Regions from separate parts of the Xanthomonas sp. AM6 genome, predicted to be linked through region 2. Evidence: predicted binding sites of a transcription regulator. Region 2 holds the regulator's gene; each other region holds the start of a gene.
The links. The regulator FliA, encoded in region 2, starts transcription of late flagellar genes. The targets are predictions, from matches to a motif close to TAAAGTTTNNCNNNCNNNGGCCGATAA.

Region 1 (6,166 bases), 900 kb from region 2:
CCGCGTGCTGATCGCCGCCGATTCGCCGGGCCGCCGCGAGGCGCTGCTGGAAGTGCTGGCCGCGGCGGGGCTGAAGCCGGAGGTGATCCCGAACTTCGCCGCGTTCCTCCCTTCGCCCGCCGGCGGAAAGGGGCATCAAGCGCCTGACGGGGGGGCGGCGCGCGCGCAGACCTCGCCGAAGAAGGCTTCCGCATCCTCGACGCCAGCGCAGCCGCAGGTCGCGAGCGGGCGTACCCTCGCCCCACCCCCTCTCTCCCACGGGGACTTCCTTCGGTCGCCGGCGGGAGAGGGGCGCGACGCCGACGCTGCGCCGGCTGCGTTCGCCATCGCGGTGGCGCCGCTGGACGACGGCTTCGCGCTGGACGATCCGCAGATCGCGGTGCTCACCGAGCGCCAGCTGTTCCCCGAACGTGCCGGCCAGCCGCGGCGCACGCGCCGCGCCGGGCGCGAGCCCGAAGCGATCATCCGCGACCTTGGCGAGCTGACCGAAGGCGCGCCGATCGTGCACGAGGACCACGGCGTCGGCCGCTACCGCGGCTTGATCGTGCTCGATGCCGGCGGCATGCCCGGCGAGTTCCTGGAGATCGAATACGCCAAGGGCGACCGCCTGTACGTGCCGGTCGCGCAGCTGCACCTGATCAGCCGCTACTCCGGCGCCTCGGCCGAGACCGCGCCGCTGCATTCGCTGGGCGGCGAGCAATGGACCAAGGCCAAGCGCCGCGCCGCCGAGAAGGTGCGCGACGTGGCCGCCGAACTGCTGGAGATCCAGGCCCGGCGCCGCGCCCGCGCCGGCCTGGCGTTGCAGGTCGACCGCGCGATGTACGAACCGTTCGCGGCCGGCTTCCCGTTCGAGGAAACCACCGACCAGCTGGCCGCGATCGAGTCCACCCTGCGCGACCTGGCCAGCAGCCAGCCGATGGACCGCGTGGTCTGCGGCGACGTCGGCTTCGGCAAGACCGAGGTCGCGGTGCGCGCCGCGTTCGCCGCGGCCAGCGCCGGCAAGCAGGTGGCGGTGCTGGTGCCGACCACGCTGCTGGCCGAGCAGCACTACCGCAACTTCCGCGACCGCTTCGCCGACTGGCCGCTGCGGGTGGAGGTGCTGTCGCGCTTCAAGAGCGCCAAGGAGATCAAGGCCGAGCTGGAGAAGGTCGCCGACGGCGGCATCGACGTGATCATCGGCACCCACCGCCTGCTGCAGCCGGACGTGAAGTTCAAGGACTTGGGCCTGGTGGTGGTGGACGAGGAACAGCGCTTCGGCGTGCGCCAGAAGGAAGCGCTGAAGGCGCTGCGCGCCAACGTGCACCTGCTCACCCTCACCGCCACGCCGATCCCGCGCACGCTGAACATGGCCATGGCCGGGCTGCGCGACCTGTCGATCATCGCTACCCCGCCGCCGAACCGGCTGGCGGTGCAGACCTTCGTCACCGCCTGGGACAACGCGCTGCTGCGCGAGGCGTTCCAGCGCGAGCTGGCGCGCGGCGGCCAGCTGTACTTCCTGCACAACGACGTGGAAAGCATCGGCCGCATGCAGCGCGAGCTGAACAAACTGGTGCCGGAAGCGCGCATCGGCATCGCCCACGGGCAGATGCCCGAGCGCGAACTGGAACGGGTGATGCTGGATTTCCAGAAGCAGCGCTTCAACGTGCTGCTGTCGACCACGATCATCGAATCGGGCATCGACATCCCCAATGCCAACACCATCGTCATCAACCGCGCCGACCGCTTCGGCCTGGCGCAGCTGCACCAGCTGCGCGGCCGCGTCGGCCGCTCGCACCACCGCGCCTACGCCTACCTGCTGGTGCCGGACCGGCGCAGCATCACCAGCGATGCGCAGAAGCGGCTGGACGCGATCGCCTCGATGGACGAACTCGGCGCCGGCTTCACCCTGGCCACCCACGACCTGGAGATCCGCGGCGCCGGCGAACTGCTCGGCGAGGACCAGAGCGGGCAGATGGCCGAGGTCGGCTTCAGCCTGTACACCGAACTGCTGGAACGCGCGGTGCGCAGCATCCGCCAGGGCAAGCTGCCGGACCTGGACGCCGGCGAGGAAGCGCGCGGCGCCGAAGTGGAACTGCACGTGCCGGCGCTGATCCCGGACGACTACCTGCCCGACGTGCACACCCGCCTGACCCTGTACAAGCGCATCTCCAGCGCGCGCGACAGCGACCAGCTGCGCGAACTGCAGGTGGAGATGATCGACCGCTTCGGCCTGCTGCCGGATCCGGTGAAGCATCTGTTCGCGGTCGCCGAGCTCAAGCTGCAGGCCAACGAACTGGGCATCCGCAAGCTGGAGCTGGGCGAGAACGGCGGTCGCATCGTGTTCGAGGCCAAGCCGCGCGTCGATCCGATGACCATCATCCAGATGATCCAGAAGCAGCCCAAGCTGTACGCGATGGACGGCCCGGACAAGTTGAAGCTGAAGCTGCCGCTGCCCGAGGCGGCGGACCGCTTCAATGCCGCGCGCGGTTTGCTGGCGGCGCTGTCGCCACGTTGACGATGGCGACGGCAATGCCCGTCATCTGATCGCTCGAACACCGCGCGGCTGCGCGCGTTCCGAACAAACGGCCGGATTACCGGCCGTTTGCTTTTTGCGGCGCACCAATCGCATTGGCATGGCGCATGCATCGCTCCCTTCAAGTCGGCAGCAACGCGCGCGCGACCTGGAATGTGTTGCCGATTCCACACCTGAACCGCTCATCCATGTCAAGGGTTGGCGAGACAAATATGGCATTCGGCCTAAATATTCCGAAAAGGCGCCGATATCTGCTTACAGCGAACCGAACCGATCATGCGTTCGCGCCCGCGCCACCCGGTTCCGCCGGTCCCAATGCTCGTCACGGAGACATGCCATGCGCTCGACCCCGCCGGAATTCCCGCCCCTGCCGCTGCAACTGAGCGTGGAAGGCGACATGACCATCCGCCGCGCCGGCGAACTCAAGCCGTTGCTGCTGCCGGCGCTGGAGCATCCCGGCGGCCTGCAGCTGCAACTGCAGGCGGTCACCGAGATCGACGCCACCGGCGTGCAACTGCTGCTCGCCACCCAGGCCGCGTTGCGCGCATTGGGCCGGCCGTTCCAGCTCGACGGCTGCAGCGCGCCGGTCACCGACGCACTCGACCTGCTCGGCCTGCGCGACACGCTCGCGCCCGCCGGCGACACCTTCCATTGATCGGCGCCACCCCATGAATCTCGCTCAACTGCTGCAGACCTTCATCGCCGAGAGCCGCGACCTGCTCGAGGACATGGAACGCAACCTGCTGGAAGCCGAACGCGGCGAAGCCGGCCCGGACGCGGTCAACGCCATCTTCCGCGCCGCACACACCATCAAGGGCTCCGGCGGGCTGTTCGACCTGGCGCAACTGGTGGGCTTCACCCATGTGGTGGAGAGCGTGCTCGACCTGGTGCGCGAGAACGCGGTGGCGCTGGACTCGGAGCTGATCCAGCTGATGCTGGCCTGCTGCGACCACATCCGCGCGCTGGTGGAAGCGGCGGCCGGCGCCGACGCCGACGAGGCCGTGCTCGCCGCCGACGGCGAGCCGCTGCTGGCCCGCCTGCACACCTACCTGCAACCGGCCGCCGCGCCGGCCGCGGTCGCGGTGGCGGCCACCGCCGCGACGCAGACCGGCTACTGGCGGATCTCGCTGCAGCTGTTCGCCGACGCGCTGCGCTTCGGCAACTCGCCGCTGCACCTGATCCGCTGCCTGCGCAGCCTGGGCACGCTGGAAAAGGTGCGCACGCGCCACGAGCGCGTGCCGGCACTGCCGGAGCTGGACCCGGAAGCGTGCTACCTGGGCTTCGACATCCTGTTGCGCTCCGACGCGCAGCAGACGGCGATCGAGGACATCTTCGAATTCGTCCGCGACGACTGCGAGTTGCAGGTGGTGGCGGTGGACCCGCATGGCGACGCCGCCAACCTGGAACTGCCGCTGCTGGTCGCCGAGGCCGGCGGCCACGCCCGTGCCGACGACTTCGCCGGCTTCGACAGCCCGGCACCGGTCGCCGCGCCTGCAGCCGCAACCGCCGCGCCCGCCAAGGCAGCAACGGCAGCGCCCGCCGCCGCGCGCGGCGAAGGCGGCAACGCGGCGCGCGCGCAGGACGGCGGCTCGATCCGCGTCGATGCCGACAAGCTCGACCGCATGATCGACCTGGTCGGCGAACTGATCATCGCCGTGGCCAGCACCGGCGCCAACGCGCAGCGCACCGGCGATGCGCAACTGCTCGAATCCACCTCGATCCTGGCCGGGCTGGTCGAGGAAGTGCGCGAGAGCGCGCTGCAGCTGCGCATGGTCAAGATCGGCGGCACCTTCAGCCGCTTCCACCGCGTGGTCCACGACGTGGCGCGCGAACTGGGCAAGGACATCGCGCTGGTGGTCAACGGCGAGGACACCGAGCTGGACAAGTCGGTGGTGGAGAAGATCGCCGATCCGCTCACCCACCTGGTGCGCAACGCGATGGACCACGGCATCGAGCCGGCCGACGTGCGCCAGGCGCGCGGCAAGCCGGTGCGCGGCACGGTGCGGCTGAACGCGTTCCACGATTCGGGCAGCATCGTCATCCAGATCAGCGACGACGGCGGCGGCCTCAACCGCGACCGGATCCTGGCCAAGGCGCTGGAGCGCGGCCTGATCGAACCCGGCCGCAGCCTGTCCGACCGCGAGGTGTTCGCGCTGATCTTCGAGCCGGGCTTCTCCACCGCCGAGAAGGTCACCAACCTGTCCGGCCGCGGCGTCGGCATGGACGTGGTCAAGCGCAACATCACCGCGTTGCGCGGCAGCGTGGACATCGCCAGCCAGCAGGACGTGGGCACCACCATCTCGGTGCGCCTGCCGCTGACCCTGGCGATCATCAACGGTTTCCAGGTCGGGGTCGGCAAGTCGGTGTTCGTGGTGCCGCTGGACGTGGTCGAGGAATGCGTGGAGTTCGCGCCGAACTACCAGAGCGACTACATCGACCTGCGCGGCGGGGTGCTGCCGTACGTGCGCCTGCGTTCGCTGTTCGGCATCGCCGGCGCGCCGCCGCCGCGCGAGAGCATCGTGGTGATCCGCCAGGGCGCGCAGCGCTTCGGGCTGGTCGTGGACACGCTGCTGGGCGAATGGCAGACCGTGATCAAACCGCTGTCCAAGGTGTTCGCCGGGGTTAAGGGCATCAGCGGGTCGAGCATCCTCGGCAGCGGCGGCGTCGCCCTGATCCTGGACGTGCCCTCGCTGCTGACCCAGGTCGAGCCCGCCGCCGAGTCGCTGGCGGCCTGACGGCCGCTTCGCAGCGCAGCGCGCAGCCGCCGCCAGGAACCGCCGCATGTCCTACCGCACATCGCCGACCGGGCCACCCTCCGCCATGCGGCTCGGCCAGGTCGCCTTCGCAACGTTCTGAGCCAACGCCACTCACCCGCACTGGTCGCGACGTCCGGTGCACGCCACCCAACCACGCACAGGTACGCCGCCATGTCCAACGCTCTCTCGCTCTCTTCCAAGCTGTGGATCGGCTCGGCCGTCGCCGTGCTGCTGCCGTTGGCGGCCAGCGCCACCGGCTTCGCCCTGGCGCTCCCGCCGGGCCAGATTCTGGCGCTGGCCGTCGCCGCGGCGGTCCTCGGCGGCGCGGTGCTCGCTTACGTGGCGCATGCGATCTCGCGTTCGCTGCGCATCGCCACCACCACCCTGACCCGCTTCGCCCGCGGCAATTTCGACGTGGTGATGCCGACGGTGCGTAACGACCAGGCCTGCGAGATCCTGCTGGCGCTGCGCGAGGTGCAGTCCGGCGTGCGCCAGATCGGCGACGAGATCGAGCGCATGTCGCGCGAGCACGATGCCGGCGACATCGACGTGGTCATCGACAGCCAGCGCTTCGAGGGCGACTTCCGCAACATCGCCGACGGCATCAACCGCATGGTCGCCGGGCACATCGCGGTCAAGAAGAAGGCCATGGCCTGCGTCGCCGAATTCGGCCGCGGCAACTTCCAGGCGCCGCTGGAGAGCTTTCCCGGCAAGAAGGCCTTCATCAACGACACCATCGAGCAGGTGCGCCGCAACCTGCTGGGCCTGATCGCGCAGATGAACCACATGTCCGCCGAGCACGATGCCGGCGACATCGACGTGAGCATCGACAGCACCCGCTTCGACGGCGACTTCCGCACCATGGCCGACGGCATCAACCGCATGGTCGCCGGGCACA
Region 2 (6,166 bases):
CACCGCGCCGGCGCCGAGCCGGCCCGCTGCCGCGCCGCGTGCCCCCGCTCCCGCCTCCGCGCCGGCGCCTGCCGAATTCCAGATTCCCGAGGACGTGTTCCGCAACGCGCCGATCAGCGTGCCGATGCCGAGCCCGTTCGCCGCTGCGGCCTCCGCGTCCAGCGCCGCCGCCAGCGCCGCCGCGGTGCCGGCCTGGCTCGAAGGCATCGCCGCGGTCTCGCTGACCCCGGCGGCCGCCACGGCTGCGCCGGCCGCCGAGCCGGCGCCGGTCGCGGCCAGCGCCGGGATCCCGGCGCCGCCGGCCCTGGCGCCGGTGCCGAGCTTCCCGGCCATGCAGAACGACGAACAATTGACTCAGCTGCGCGACGAACTGGCGCTGATGCGGCAGATGATCGAGCGCGAGATGAACCGGCTCACCGACGAACGCCTGCGCGGCTCGCCGGTCCGCGCCCAGGCGCTGGAGCTGATGGACGACTACGGCTTCGACAGCGGCCTGACCCGCGACGTGGTCATGCAGATCCCGGCCGACCTGGAACTGCACCGCGGCCGCGGGATGATGCTGGGGCTGCTGTCCAAGCGCCTGCCGATCGCCGCGCTGGATCCGATCGAGGAAGGCGGCGTGATCGCCCTGATCGGCCCCACCGGCGCCGGCAAGACCACCACCATCGCCAAGCTGGCCTCGCGCTTCCTGGAACGCCACGCCGCCCGCGACGTGGCCCTGGTCACCACCGACACCATCCGCGTCGGCGGCCGCGAACAGCTGCACAGCTACGGCCGCCAGCTCGGCATCGCCGTGCACGAGGCCGACAGCGACGCCGCCCTGCAACAGCTGCTGGAGCGCCTGCGCGACTACAAGCTGGTGCTGATCGACACCGCCGGCATGGGCCAGCGCGACCGCGCGCTGGTCGGGCAGCTGCACTGGCTGCGCGCCTCCAGAGTGGTCCGGTCCTTGCTAGTACTTCCTGCCAATGCCCATTTCTCCGACCTGGACGAGGTGGTGCGCCGGTTCGCCGGCGCCGATCCGCAGGGGGTGATCTTGACCAAGCTGGACGAAACCGGGCGGTTTGGAAGTGCACTGTCGGTGGTCGCGGACCACCGGCTTCCCATCACCTGGGTGACCGATGGTCAGCGCGTGCCGGACGACCTGCACCGCGCCAACGCCGCCAGCCTGGTACTGCGCCTTGAAGATTTGCGGCGCGCTGCCGATAAGCCCTGTACTCCGGAGCAGAACCATGCCGTCGCGTGATTACGCCAATCTGACCAATGCCTTCCCCCTGTCGGCAACGCGCAGCGAACCGCTGGGCCCGGTGCGCACGATCGCCGTGACCGGCGGCAAGGGCGGCGTCGGCAAGACCAACATCTCGGTCAACCTGTCGATGGCGCTGGCCGACATGGGCAAGCGCACCCTGCTGCTGGACGCCGACCTGGGCCTGGCCAACGTCGACGTGCTGCTCGGGCTGACCCCCAAGTTCACCCTGGCCGACCTGGTCGCCGGGCGCTGCACCCTGGAAGAAGTGCTGATCGACATGCCCAACGGGCTGATGGTGGTGCCCGCCGCCTCCGGCCGCCGGCACATGGCCGAGCTGCCGCCGGCCCAGCACGTGGGCCTGGTCAACGTGTTCTCCGAGCTGCAGCGCGAGCTGGACGTGATGATCATCGACACCGCCGCCGGCATCACCGACAGCGTGCTGACCTTCTGCCAGGCCGCGCAGGACGCGGTGGTGGTGGTCTGCGACGAGCCGGCCTCGATCACCGACGCCTACGCGCTGATCAAGGTGCTGTCGCGCGAACGCGGCGTGGACCGGGTGCAGATCGTGGCCAACATGGTCCGCGACCTCAACGAAGGCCGCCTGCTGTACGACAAGCTGAGCCGGGTGTGCGAGAAGTTCCTCGGCGACGTGTCGCTGAACTACCTGGGCTGCGTGCCGCAGGACGACTGGCTGCGCCTGGCGGTGCAGCGCCAGCAGCCGGTGGTCAAGGCCTACCCGTCCAGCCCGTCGGCGCAGGCGATCGCCGAGATCGCCCGGCGCACCGCGCGCTGGCAGGCGCCGACCGTGCCGCGCGGCAACGTCGAGTTCTTCGTCGAACGGATCATCCAGCGGGGGGTCGCCGCATGAACGCCGCCGCCCAGTACCGCGCCGTGCAGCGCAACAGTTCCAACGACTACATCGCCCAGCATTCGGACCTGGTGCGGCGCATCGCCCACCACCTGGCGGCGCGGCTGCCGGCCAGCGTGGAGATCGACGACCTGATCCAGGCCGGCATGATCGGCCTGATCGAGGCCTCGCGCAGCTACGACGCCGACCAGGGCGCCTCGTTCGAGACCTACGCCTCGATCCGCATCCGCGGCTCGATGATCGACGAGATCCGCCGCGGCGACTGGGTGCCGCGTTCGGTGCACCGCCGCGCCCGCGACGCCGCCTCGGCGATCCGCAGGATCGAGCAGAGCACCGGCCGCGCCGCCGCCGCCAACGAAGTGGCCGCGGCGATGGACATGCCGCTTCCCGAATACCTGCGATTGATGGAAGATGCCGCGCGCGGCCAGGTGCTGAGCCTGGAATCGCGGGTCGAGGACCACGGCGAGCTGGACACCATCGCCAAGGGCGGGCCCAATCCGCAGCAGATGCTGGAACGCAGCGAATTCGGCCGCGAGCTGGGCAAGGCCATCGCGCAATTGCCCGAACGCGAGCAGCTGGTGCTGTCGCTGTACTACGAACAGGAATTGAACCTGAAGGAAATCGGCGCGGTGCTCGGTGTCAGCGAGTCGCGCGTCTGCCAGATCCACGGCCAGGCCACGGTACGGTTGCGCGGGCGCCTGAAAGCGTTCGAAGCGGCGGACGCCGGCCTGGAAGACGAAGAATAAGACCCAAGGGAGTTAGCGGTGAACAAGAACATGCGGATTTTGATCGTGGACGATTTCTCGACGATGCGGCGCATCGTCAAGAATCTGCTCGGCGATCTGGGCTTCACCAACACTGCAGAGGCCGAGGACGGCAACAGTGCCCTGGCTGCACTGCGCTCGGCGCCGTTCGAGTTCGTGGTCACCGACTGGAACATGCCCGGCATGACCGGCATCGACCTGCTGCGCAACATTCGCGCCGACGACAAGCTCAAGCACCTGCCGGTGCTGATGGTGACCGCCGAGGCCAAGCGCGAGCAGATCATCGAGGCCGCGCAGTGCGGCGTGAACGGCTACATCATCAAGCCGTTCACCGCGCAGACGCTGCAGGAGAAGCTGGGCAAGATCTTCGAACGCCTGGGAGCGACCGCCTGATGGAAGCCACCGCCGAACGCAGCGCCCTGATCGAACGCCTGCAAGGTGCGCTGGACGCACTGGAAAAGGGCGACGAAGCCGGCTGGCGCAGGGAAATCGACACCCTCGCCGCCTGGCGCACGCGGCCGATGATGCAGGGCCTGAGCCGGCTGGCGCGCGACCTGGGCCAGGCGCTGGGCGAACTGCCGACCGTGCCCACCGAGGCCGGCGAGCTGGACGACGCCTGCTCGCGCCTGGACCACGTGGTGGCGATGACCGAAGAGGCCAGCCACCGCACCCTGGACCTGGCCGAGGAATGCCGCGCGCTGGCCGAACAGCTGCGCGCCGGCGGCCTCACCGGCGACCAGGGCGAGATCCTCGACAAGATCCGCCACAACCTCACCGAGATGGCCCTGGCGCAGAGCTTCCAGGACCTGACCGGGCAGATCATCCGCCGCGTCGCGGCGATCGTGCGCCGCGTGCACGAGGGCTTCGGCGCGCTGGGATTGCCGCCGAAGGAAGAGAAGAAACCCGATGGCAGCCTGGCCGGCCCCGCGCTGGCCGGACTGGACCGTCACGGCGTGTCGCAGAACGACGCCGACGACCTGCTGTCCGGACTGGGACTGTAATGCCATGAGCGCCGTACCCGACGACATCGCTGCCGACTTCATCATCGAAGCCCAGGAGATCCTGGACCGGCTCGGCGAGCAGCTGGTGTCGCTGGAGCAGGCGCCCGAGGACAGCGACCAGCTCAACGCGGTGTTCCGCGGCTTCCACACGCTCAAGGGCGGCGCCGGCTTCCTGGCGATCAACGCCATGGTCGAGCTGTGCCACGCCGCCGAGGACACCCTGGGCCAGGCCCGCGCCGGTCAGGCCACGCTGCAGGCGCGGCACTTCGACGCCGCGCAGCAGTCGCTGGACTACCTGCAGTCGATGCTCGACGCGTTCGGCAGCGGCAACGAGCCGCCGCGCGCGCCGCCGCAGCTGATCGCGCAGTTCGCGACCAGCGGCGAGGAGACCAGCGCCCCGATCGCCGCGCCCGTCGCTGCGGCGCCGGCCAAGGCGCCGGCCGCCGGCGGCAACGGCGAGATGATCGACGACGAGGAATTCGAAGCGCTGCTCGACCAGCTGCACGGCGCCGCCGCGCCGAGCGCGCTGCCGGTCGCGGCCGCCGCGCCGCGTCCGGCACCGGCCAAGCCGGCCGCCGCGCCGGCCAAGGCCGCCGAACCCGAACACACCGTGCGCGTGGACACCAAGCGCCTGGATGCGATCGTCAACCTGATCGGCGAACTGGTGCTGTCGCGCAACCGGCTCAAGACCCTGCGCGTGCGCCTGCGCGACGAAGAACTGGACCGCGCGGTCAGCAGCCTGGACATCGCCACCGCGCGCCTGCAGTCGGCGGTGATGCGCACCCGCATGCAGCCGGTCGGCAAGGTGTTCTCGCGCTTCCCCAAGGTGGCGCGCGACGTCGCCCGCTCCCTGAACAAGGAAGTGGACCTGGAACTGATTGGCGCCGACACCGAACTGGACCGCAACCTGGTCGAGGCGCTGGCCGATCCGCTGGTGCACCTGGTGCGCAACGCGATCGACCACGGCATCGAGACCCCGGCGCTGCGCGAGGCCACCGGCAAGCCGCGCGGCGGCCACGTGCGCCTGTCGGCGCAGCAGGAAGGCGACTACGTCAGCATCGAGGTGCAGGACGACGGCGCCGGCATCGACCCCGAGCGCCTGCGCCAGAAGGCGCGCGAGAAAGGCCTGATCGACCCGGAAGCCGCCGCGCGCCTGACCACCGAGGAGTGCCTGCACCTGGTGTTCCTGCCGGGCTTTTCGACCAAATCCGAGGTCACCGACATCTCCGGCCGCGGCGTCGGCATGGACGTGGTGCAGTCGCGCATCCGCGAACTCAGCGGGCAGATCCAGATCCAGTCCGAACTGGGCCGCGGCAGCCGCTTCCTGATCCGCGTGCCGCTGACCCTGGCGATCCTGCCGACCCTGCTGGTGCAGGCCGGCGACACCGTCTACGCGCTGCCGCTGGCGCGCGTGGTGGAAGTGCTGCACGCGCCGAGCCGCTCGCTGGGCTGGTTCGACGGCCGCGCCGTGCTCGACCGGCAATCGCACACGCTGCCGCTGGTGGACCTGCGCCAGTGGCTGAACATCGAAGCGCCGCAGCTGCCGCTGCTGACCGTGGTGGTGCTGCAGGCCGGCGAATCGCGCATGGGCCTGATCGTGGACCAGGTCCGCGGCCGCGAGGAAGTGGTGATCAAGCCGCTGCCGCGCGCCCTGCGCGGCCTGCCCGGCTACGCCGGCGCGACCCTGATCGGCGACGGCCGGCTGGCGCTGATCCTGGATGTGGACGGCCTGAAGAGCTGAGGGGCCGGGATTCGGGAGTGGGGAGCGGGGATTCGCAAGGGCGGTCCCGGTGCGGAGCGTTTGCGTGGCGATCCGATGCCCGAAGTGCCATGGACGTGGCGGCAAGTTCAGTGGCTGTCTCGGTCGCGCTTTGCTGTAGGAGCGGCTTCAGCCGCGACGCCTTATCGGCAAGGCGTCGCGGCTGAAGCCGCTCCTACAGAAGGCAGCGCATTCGCCGATCTGCGGCTCGGCAGCCGACGGCCAGCCGCCTCGAATCCCAATCCCGAATCCCCAATCCCCAATCCCGGCCCCATCAAGTCCCTCCCCGCGCTGCCGATAGTTCCTGCATGGACAAACTCAGTCTCATTGGCTTGCTGTTGGCGATCGCCTCGCTGGTCGGCGGCAGCATCCTCAAGGGCGCCGGCATCTCGGCGCTGTGGTCGCCGGCCGCGTTCGTGATCGTGATCGTCGGCACCGTGGCCGCGATCCTGGTGCATACGCCGCCGGCGGTGTTCAAGCGCGCGTTCCAGATCGCCAAGTGGATCCTGCATCCGCCGGCCAGCG
Region 3 (6,166 bases), 1.6 Mb from region 2:
CGGGTCGGTGTACGGGCCGGAGGTGTCGTAGACGGTCACCGGCGGATTGTCCTCGCCGCCGAACAGGGTCGGGGTGCGGGTCAGCACGATCTCGCGCATCGGCACGCGCAGGTCGGCGCGCGTGCCTTGCACGAAGATCTTGCGCGAACCGGGGATCGGCCGGGTCACCGACTCGGACAGGGTATCGGCCTGCTGCAGCAACGGGCTGGGTACGGCATTCATCGGCATTCGTCCTAGTTCTGAGAGCCTGCAGCGAGTGCGGGCGGTTGCGAGCGAACTCGCATCACGGACGAAGCGGCGGCGCGGGCACGGCCCGGCGCAAAGGCGCACGGACCGGGCTTGCGAAGCTTCCCTACGCCGGTATCAACCGGATCAGGTTCGAAGGGACTGTCTCAACCGCGGCCTGCGCCGGCGGTACCCCCGCTTCTGCGGCTATTAGACCCGTTTCCGCCGCGTCAGCCAACCGCGCGCAGCTGAATCGGCGCACAACCGGACCCGCTTCTTGTCAGCCTCGCCACGCGCGCAGCGCATTGCGGCACACCACGGCGAACTGCCGGGCCTAGCCTGGGCCCCACAAGAACGACGTCTCTCTCTCCCTGCCGCCGGCTCATCCCCGGTGGCGTTTTTTTGTGCGGCGTCCGCCGCGCACTCATTCCAGCACGTAGGCCACCCGCAAGCCGCCCCAGTGGCGGCCGCGCACGTACACCGGCACCGACAGGTCGAACAGGATCTGCCCGGTGTCGCGCCGGTACACCTGCAGCAGATAGGGCTGGGTGTGGCGGCCGACGCTGCGCCCGACCCGGTCGGCGAACATGCGCTTGGTACGGTTGCCGACCAGGTCGCGATCGCGGTCGCCGCTCAGCGGTTGGCTGAAGCGCAGGTTGTGGGTCGGCACGTAGCCGTCGGGATTGGCGCAGATCGCGAACACGATCCACGGATGCGCCGCCAGCAGCGGTTCCTGCAACGGCGGCAGCAGTTCGTCGCACAGCGCATCGAAGGCGGTGCGGTACTTGGGCGGGTCGATGCCGGCGATCGGCGTGTAGTCGGTGGAGAACAGCGCCTCCTCGCCGATGCGCCCGCGCGCGACCGCCTCGGCCAGCGCCTGGCCGATCCTGCCGGCGGTCGCCGTCGCCAGGTCGCGGATGCGCGCGTGGCGCGGCTGCTGCATCGGATCGGCCGGCAAGCGGAACAGGCCCACGCAGTCGTGCAGCGTGGCGCTGCCCGCGGCCAGCGCTGCGCTGCGCTCGACCACCTGCGCCACATGCTCCAGGTTGCTGCGGCTGAGCCCGACCACGTGCTCGACCGCGCGGTCGATGCCGCCGATCTCCTCGCCCTGCGCGGCGACGCGGGTGGCCACGGTCTCCATCGCCGCGCTGGCGCGGCCGAGCAGTTGGCCGATGCCGCCGAGCACCTGCTCGGTGCGCTGCGCCGAGGCGGCGCTGTCGTTGAGGGCGCTGCCGGTCTCGCCGATGATGGTGCGCACGTCGCGCGCGGCGGTGGCGGCGCGTTCGGCCAGCCGGCGGATCTCGCTGGCGACCACGGCGAAGCCGCGCCCGGCGGCGCCGGCGTGCACCGCCTCGATGCTGGCGTTGATCGACAGGATGTTGGTCTGGAACGCGACCGCGTCGATCACCTCGATGACCTCGGTGGCGCGCGCCGAGCGCCGCTCCACTTCGCGCATCGCCTGGCCCAGCGCGCGCGCCGCCTCCACGCCCTGGCGCGCGCTGTCGTCGGCGCTGGCCGCCACCGCGATCACCGCGCGCAGTTCCTGGTCCATCTCCTGCAGGCCCTGCAGCAGCCGCCGGGTGGTCGCCACCACCGTCTGCAGCGCCTCCATCTGGGTCTGCGACTGCCGCGCCAGCTCGTCGTTCTCGGCGACCACGTGCGGCACGTCGGCGGCGATCTGCAGCGACAGCGCCACCGCCTGGCGGATCGCCTCGGCCAGGTTGCCGAACCCCGCCGACAGGCGCCGCCCGGCCATCGCCTCGGTCTCCTGCGCGGACAGCGGCGTGCTCAGGCCCAGGTCCAGGTCGCAGCCGGTCAGGCGCTCGCCGACCCGTTCCAGCAAGGCCTGCGCCTCGGCGCCGGCCTGCAGCCGCTGCGCCAGCGCCTGCAGCGCCGGGCTGGTCGCGCCCTGTACCTGCCCGGCGCCGAGCAGGGCGACGTCGCGCAGCAGCGCGGCGGTCTCCGGATGCGGCAGCGACAGCAGCCAGCCATCGCCGTCGCGGTCACGCTGGTAGCGCACGCGCCGCGCCGGATCGTCGGCCGACGCCAGCCAGCTGCCCTCGGCGCCGGCCAGCGCCGCCAGCGGCAGGCCCCACACCGCCTCGCTGGGTTCGCCGAGCAAGGCCTCCGCGCGTACCCCGAGCAGGTCCAGCGCGGCCCGATTGGCGGCGCTCACCCGGCCGTGCGGATCCAGCCGCAGCAGCGCCACCGGGGCATCCGGCAAGGCCGCGGCGTGTCCGGCATCAGCGTCCGGACTGCGTGTGAACAACGACATCGTCTTCCCCCTCCAGGCATCCTTCGCCATGGTATCGGCCGCCGCCGCACAACCTGAGCGGGCAGGCGCGCAACCGGGACCGGCGTCATGCCGCCGTCTCGCGCATTCAGGCGCCGGCCGCGCCCCGGCGGACATCGGGGTGCGCCGGTCGCGGCGGCGAAGCGCGTCCGGCCGGGAGCCGACGGCGGCGCGGGCGTCGATGGGCAGGGGCAGGTCGCGGGGATGCACCACGCCGGCCGCGCCGGGTTGTTCGCCCGCATCGGCGGCGACCGCGCGCACCGGGCGCCGAGCGGATTGCGCCATAACGGCGCCGTGACGATCCGCTCCGTATCCTCGCCGGCTTCGTCCGTGCGTTGCCGCTCGCTGCCACAGCGATCCGGACCGGCAACCGCTACGCGCCGCCTGCCCTTGCGCATCGCTGCAGGGCCGGCGCGCTCCCTCTCGATTCCTCGACCGGATCCGCCGCGTGCAGCGCGCCCGGCACATGCTCGAGGCGTGGATCGCGCGCGAACAGGCGGCGCAGGACCACGCGCGCGGGGAGGCGGCGCGCACGCGAGCGCAGGAGTGAACGCGCCGGCGGCAGCGCCGGTACGCGCACGCCCGCCGCACGCGCGCTGCACGCATGGCCGGGCCGCGCGTTCGCCCTCCGGGCCGGCCGCGGCGCAGGCTCAGTAGCCGGCGGCCTGGCCGTCCTTGCGGCTTTCCGAGGCGCCGTAGTACACGCCGCTGGCCGGGTCGCGGGCGATCGCCTGGTAGCCGCCGTAGGGGCCGTCGGCGAAGATCACCCGATGCCCTTTGCGCATCAGCGCGCGGATGGTGTCGTAGGAAAAGCCGGTCTCCAGGTTCAGCTCGCCGCCGTCGCGCATCGCCGTGGCCTGGCCGGTAGGCTCGGTGGATCCCTCGTGCTGGATCCGCGGCGCGTCGCCGGCCTCCTGCAGGTTCATGTGGAAATCGACCAGGTTCATCACGATCTGCACGTGGCCCTGCGGCTGCATCGCCCCGCCCATCACGCCGAAGCTCAGCCACGGCGTGCCGTCCTTGGTCACGAACGCCGGGATGATGGTCTGGAACGGGCGCTTGCCCGGCGCGTAGCCGTTGGGGTGGTCCTTCTTCAGCACGAACATCTCGCCGCGATCCTGCAGGATGAAGCCCAGCCCCGGCGGCGCCATGCCGCTGCCCATGCCGCGGTAGTTGGACTGGATCAGCGACACCATCATGCCGTCGGCGTCGGCCACGGTCAGGTAGATGGTGTCGCCCTCCTCCAGCTGCTTCGGCGTGCCCGGCTGCACTTCCTTCAACGCCTTGTCCATGGAGATCAGCGCGCGGCGCTGCGCGGCGTAGTCCTTGGAGATCAGCTTGGCCAGCGGCGCCGGCTGGAACGCCGGGTCCGCATAGAAGCGGGCGCGGTCGGCGAAGGCCAGCTTCTTGGCCTCGGCGAACAGGTGCACGTGCTCGGCCGAACCGAACGGGATCTTTGAGAAGTCGTAGCCCTCCAGGATGTTGAGCATCTGCAGCGCGGCGATGCCCTGGCTGTTGGGCGGCAGTTCCCACACGTCGTAGCCGCGGTAGTTGGTGCTGACCGGCTCGACCCATTCGCCGTGGTGGCTGGCCAGGTCGTCGTAGCTCAGGAAGCCGCCGTTGGCCTTGAAATAGGCGTCGATGGTGCGGGCGATCGGCCCCTTGTAGAACGCGTCGCGGCCGCCGTCGGCGATCTGCTGCAGGGTGTCGGCCAGGTTCGGGTTCTTCCACAGCTCGCCCTTGCGCGGCGCGCGGCCGTCGAGGGTGAATTGCTCCTTGAAGCCGGGATATTGCGACAGCCGCGGCACCGAACGGTCCCAGTAGTAGGCGATGGTCTCGGCCACCGGGTGGCCCTCGCGCGCGTAGCGGATCGCCGGCGCCAGGTTCTGCGCCATCGGCCGGCGCCCGAAGCGTTCGTGCAGCGCGAACCAGCCGTCCACCGCGCCCGGCACCGACACCGGCAGCGGCCCGGTCGGCGGGATGTCCTTCAAGCCGCGGCGCTGGAATTCGGCCAGGGTCAGCGACCTGGGCGAACGGCCCGAGCCGTTGTAGCCGTAGAGCTTCCGGGTCTTGGGATCCCACACGATCGCGAACAGGTCGCCGCCGACGCCGTTGCCGGTCGGCTCCATCAGCCCAAGCGCGGCGTTGGCGGCGATCGCCGCATCCACCGCCGAACCGCCGGCCTGCATCGTGTCCAGCGCGATCTGCGTGGCCAGCGGCTGCGAGGTGGCGGCCATCGCGTGCGGCGCGATCACTTCCGAACGCGTGGCGAAGGGCTGGCCGGTGATGCGGTCGGCGGCGCCGGCCAGCGGCGGCAACGCCAGGGCGATGGTGATGAACGCCACGGAACAGTTCAACGCAGACATGGACAGGCCTCGATCGGATACCGCCCCACCCTACCCGAGCAGGGCCAGGCATGCAGCCGCCATCGCCTGGTCCGGCACGCCGCGCGGCGGCGGTTTTCCGCGCAATCGGCCCTGCATGCGCCACCCAGGCACACCGTTTCAGGCGTAACGAAGCAGTGCTGGTGCGGCTTTCGGCACATTCGCCGCGGTGCACCGGCGACAGGGTTGACAGTGCCGCAAAGCCCATGTTTATCTCGCTGCATGTTGCATCGCCACACCAGCCCGAAGCCGACCCGCCTGCCCGCCGCGCTGCGCGCGGACGCCGCCGCGTCGCTCCTCGTACTCGTGCTTATTACCTCGCCCACAAGTGCGGGACGAACCGGCGTGTAAGCGACAAGCAGCCTGGATTCGATCAGACCCCGCACCGGCAACGGCGCGGGGTTTTTCATTTTAGTAACCGCGAAAGCCGCCCCTCCCCTTCCAACACACCGTCCCGAGGAAATCCGCCCCATGACCAGTTCCGCCCAGCCCACCACCAAGATCGCCATCGTCGGCTACGGCAGCCAGGGCCGCGCGCACGCGCTGAACCTGCGCGAGTCCGGCTTCGACGTCACCGTCGGCCTGCGCGCGGGCGGCCCGACCGAAGCCAAGGCGCAGGCCGACGGCTTCGTGGTGAAGAGCCCCGCCGAGGCGGTCAAGGACGCCGACCTGGTCGCGGTGCTGACCCCGGACATGGTGCAGAAGAAGCTGTACGACGAGGTGCTGGCGCCGAACATGAAGCAGGGCGCGTGCCTGCTGTTCGCGCATGGCCTGAACGTGCATTTCGACATGATCAAGCCGCGCGCCGACCTGGACGTGGTGCTGGTCGCGCCGAAGGGCCCGGGCGCGCTGGTGCGCCGCGAGTACGAGATCGGCCGCGGCGTGCCGTGCATCTGGGCGGTGTACCAGGACAAGAGCGGCAAGGCCGAGCAGTTCGCGCTCGAATACGCCGCCGGCCTGGGCGGGGCGCGCGCCAACCTGATCAAGACCACCTTCAAGGAAGAGACCGAGACCGACCTGTTCGGCGAGCAGGCGGTGCTGTGCGGCGGCGCCTCGTCGCTGGTCCAGGCCGGCTTCGAAGTGCTGGTGGAAGCCGGCTACCAGCCGGAGATCGCCTACTACGAAGTGCTGCACGAACTGAAGCTGATCGTGGACCTGTTCTACGAAGGCGGCATCACCCGCATGCTCGAGTTCGTCTCCGAGACCGCGCAGTACGGCGACTACGTCAGCGGCCCGCGGGTCATCGATGCGGCCACCAAGGAGC

Region 1: OCJ37_RS06895 (STAS domain-containing protein) is a predicted target of FliA. The motif match lies at 2,737-2,763, and genes of this name have one in related genera.
Region 3: OCJ37_RS04195 (methyl-accepting chemotaxis protein) is a predicted target of FliA. The motif match lies at 2,532-2,558, and genes of this name have one in related genera.

Annotation. Positions count from the first base shown of each region.
Region 1 is NZ_CP106869.1:1,666,279-1,672,444, reverse strand. Features, by position in the region: gene mfd (transcription-repair coupling factor) at 1-2,494, shown strand, start outside; gene OCJ37_RS06895 (STAS domain-containing protein) at 2,850-3,167, shown strand; gene OCJ37_RS06890 (chemotaxis protein CheA) at 3,181-5,247, shown strand; gene OCJ37_RS06885 (methyl-accepting chemotaxis protein) at 5,440-6,166, shown strand, end outside.
Region 2 is NZ_CP106869.1:2,562,427-2,568,592, forward strand. Features, by position in the region: gene flhF (flagellar biosynthesis GTPase FlhF) at 1-1,246, shown strand, start outside; gene OCJ37_RS10795 (MinD/ParA family ATP-binding protein) at 1,233-2,117, shown strand; gene OCJ37_RS10800 (RNA polymerase sigma factor FliA) at 2,114-2,863, shown strand; gene cheY (chemotaxis response regulator CheY) at 2,882-3,274, shown strand; gene OCJ37_RS10810 (protein phosphatase CheZ) at 3,274-3,882, shown strand; gene OCJ37_RS10815 (chemotaxis protein CheA) at 3,887-5,623, shown strand; gene OCJ37_RS10820 (flagellar motor protein) at 5,950-6,166, shown strand, end outside.
Region 3 is NZ_CP106869.1:1,009,808-1,015,973, reverse strand. Features, by position in the region: gene thiC (phosphomethylpyrimidine synthase ThiC) at 1-222, opposite strand, end outside; TPP riboswitch at 332-432, opposite strand; gene OCJ37_RS04195 (methyl-accepting chemotaxis protein) at 650-2,500, opposite strand; gene ggt (gamma-glutamyltransferase) at 3,169-4,884, opposite strand; gene ilvC (ketol-acid reductoisomerase) at 5,374-6,166, shown strand, end outside.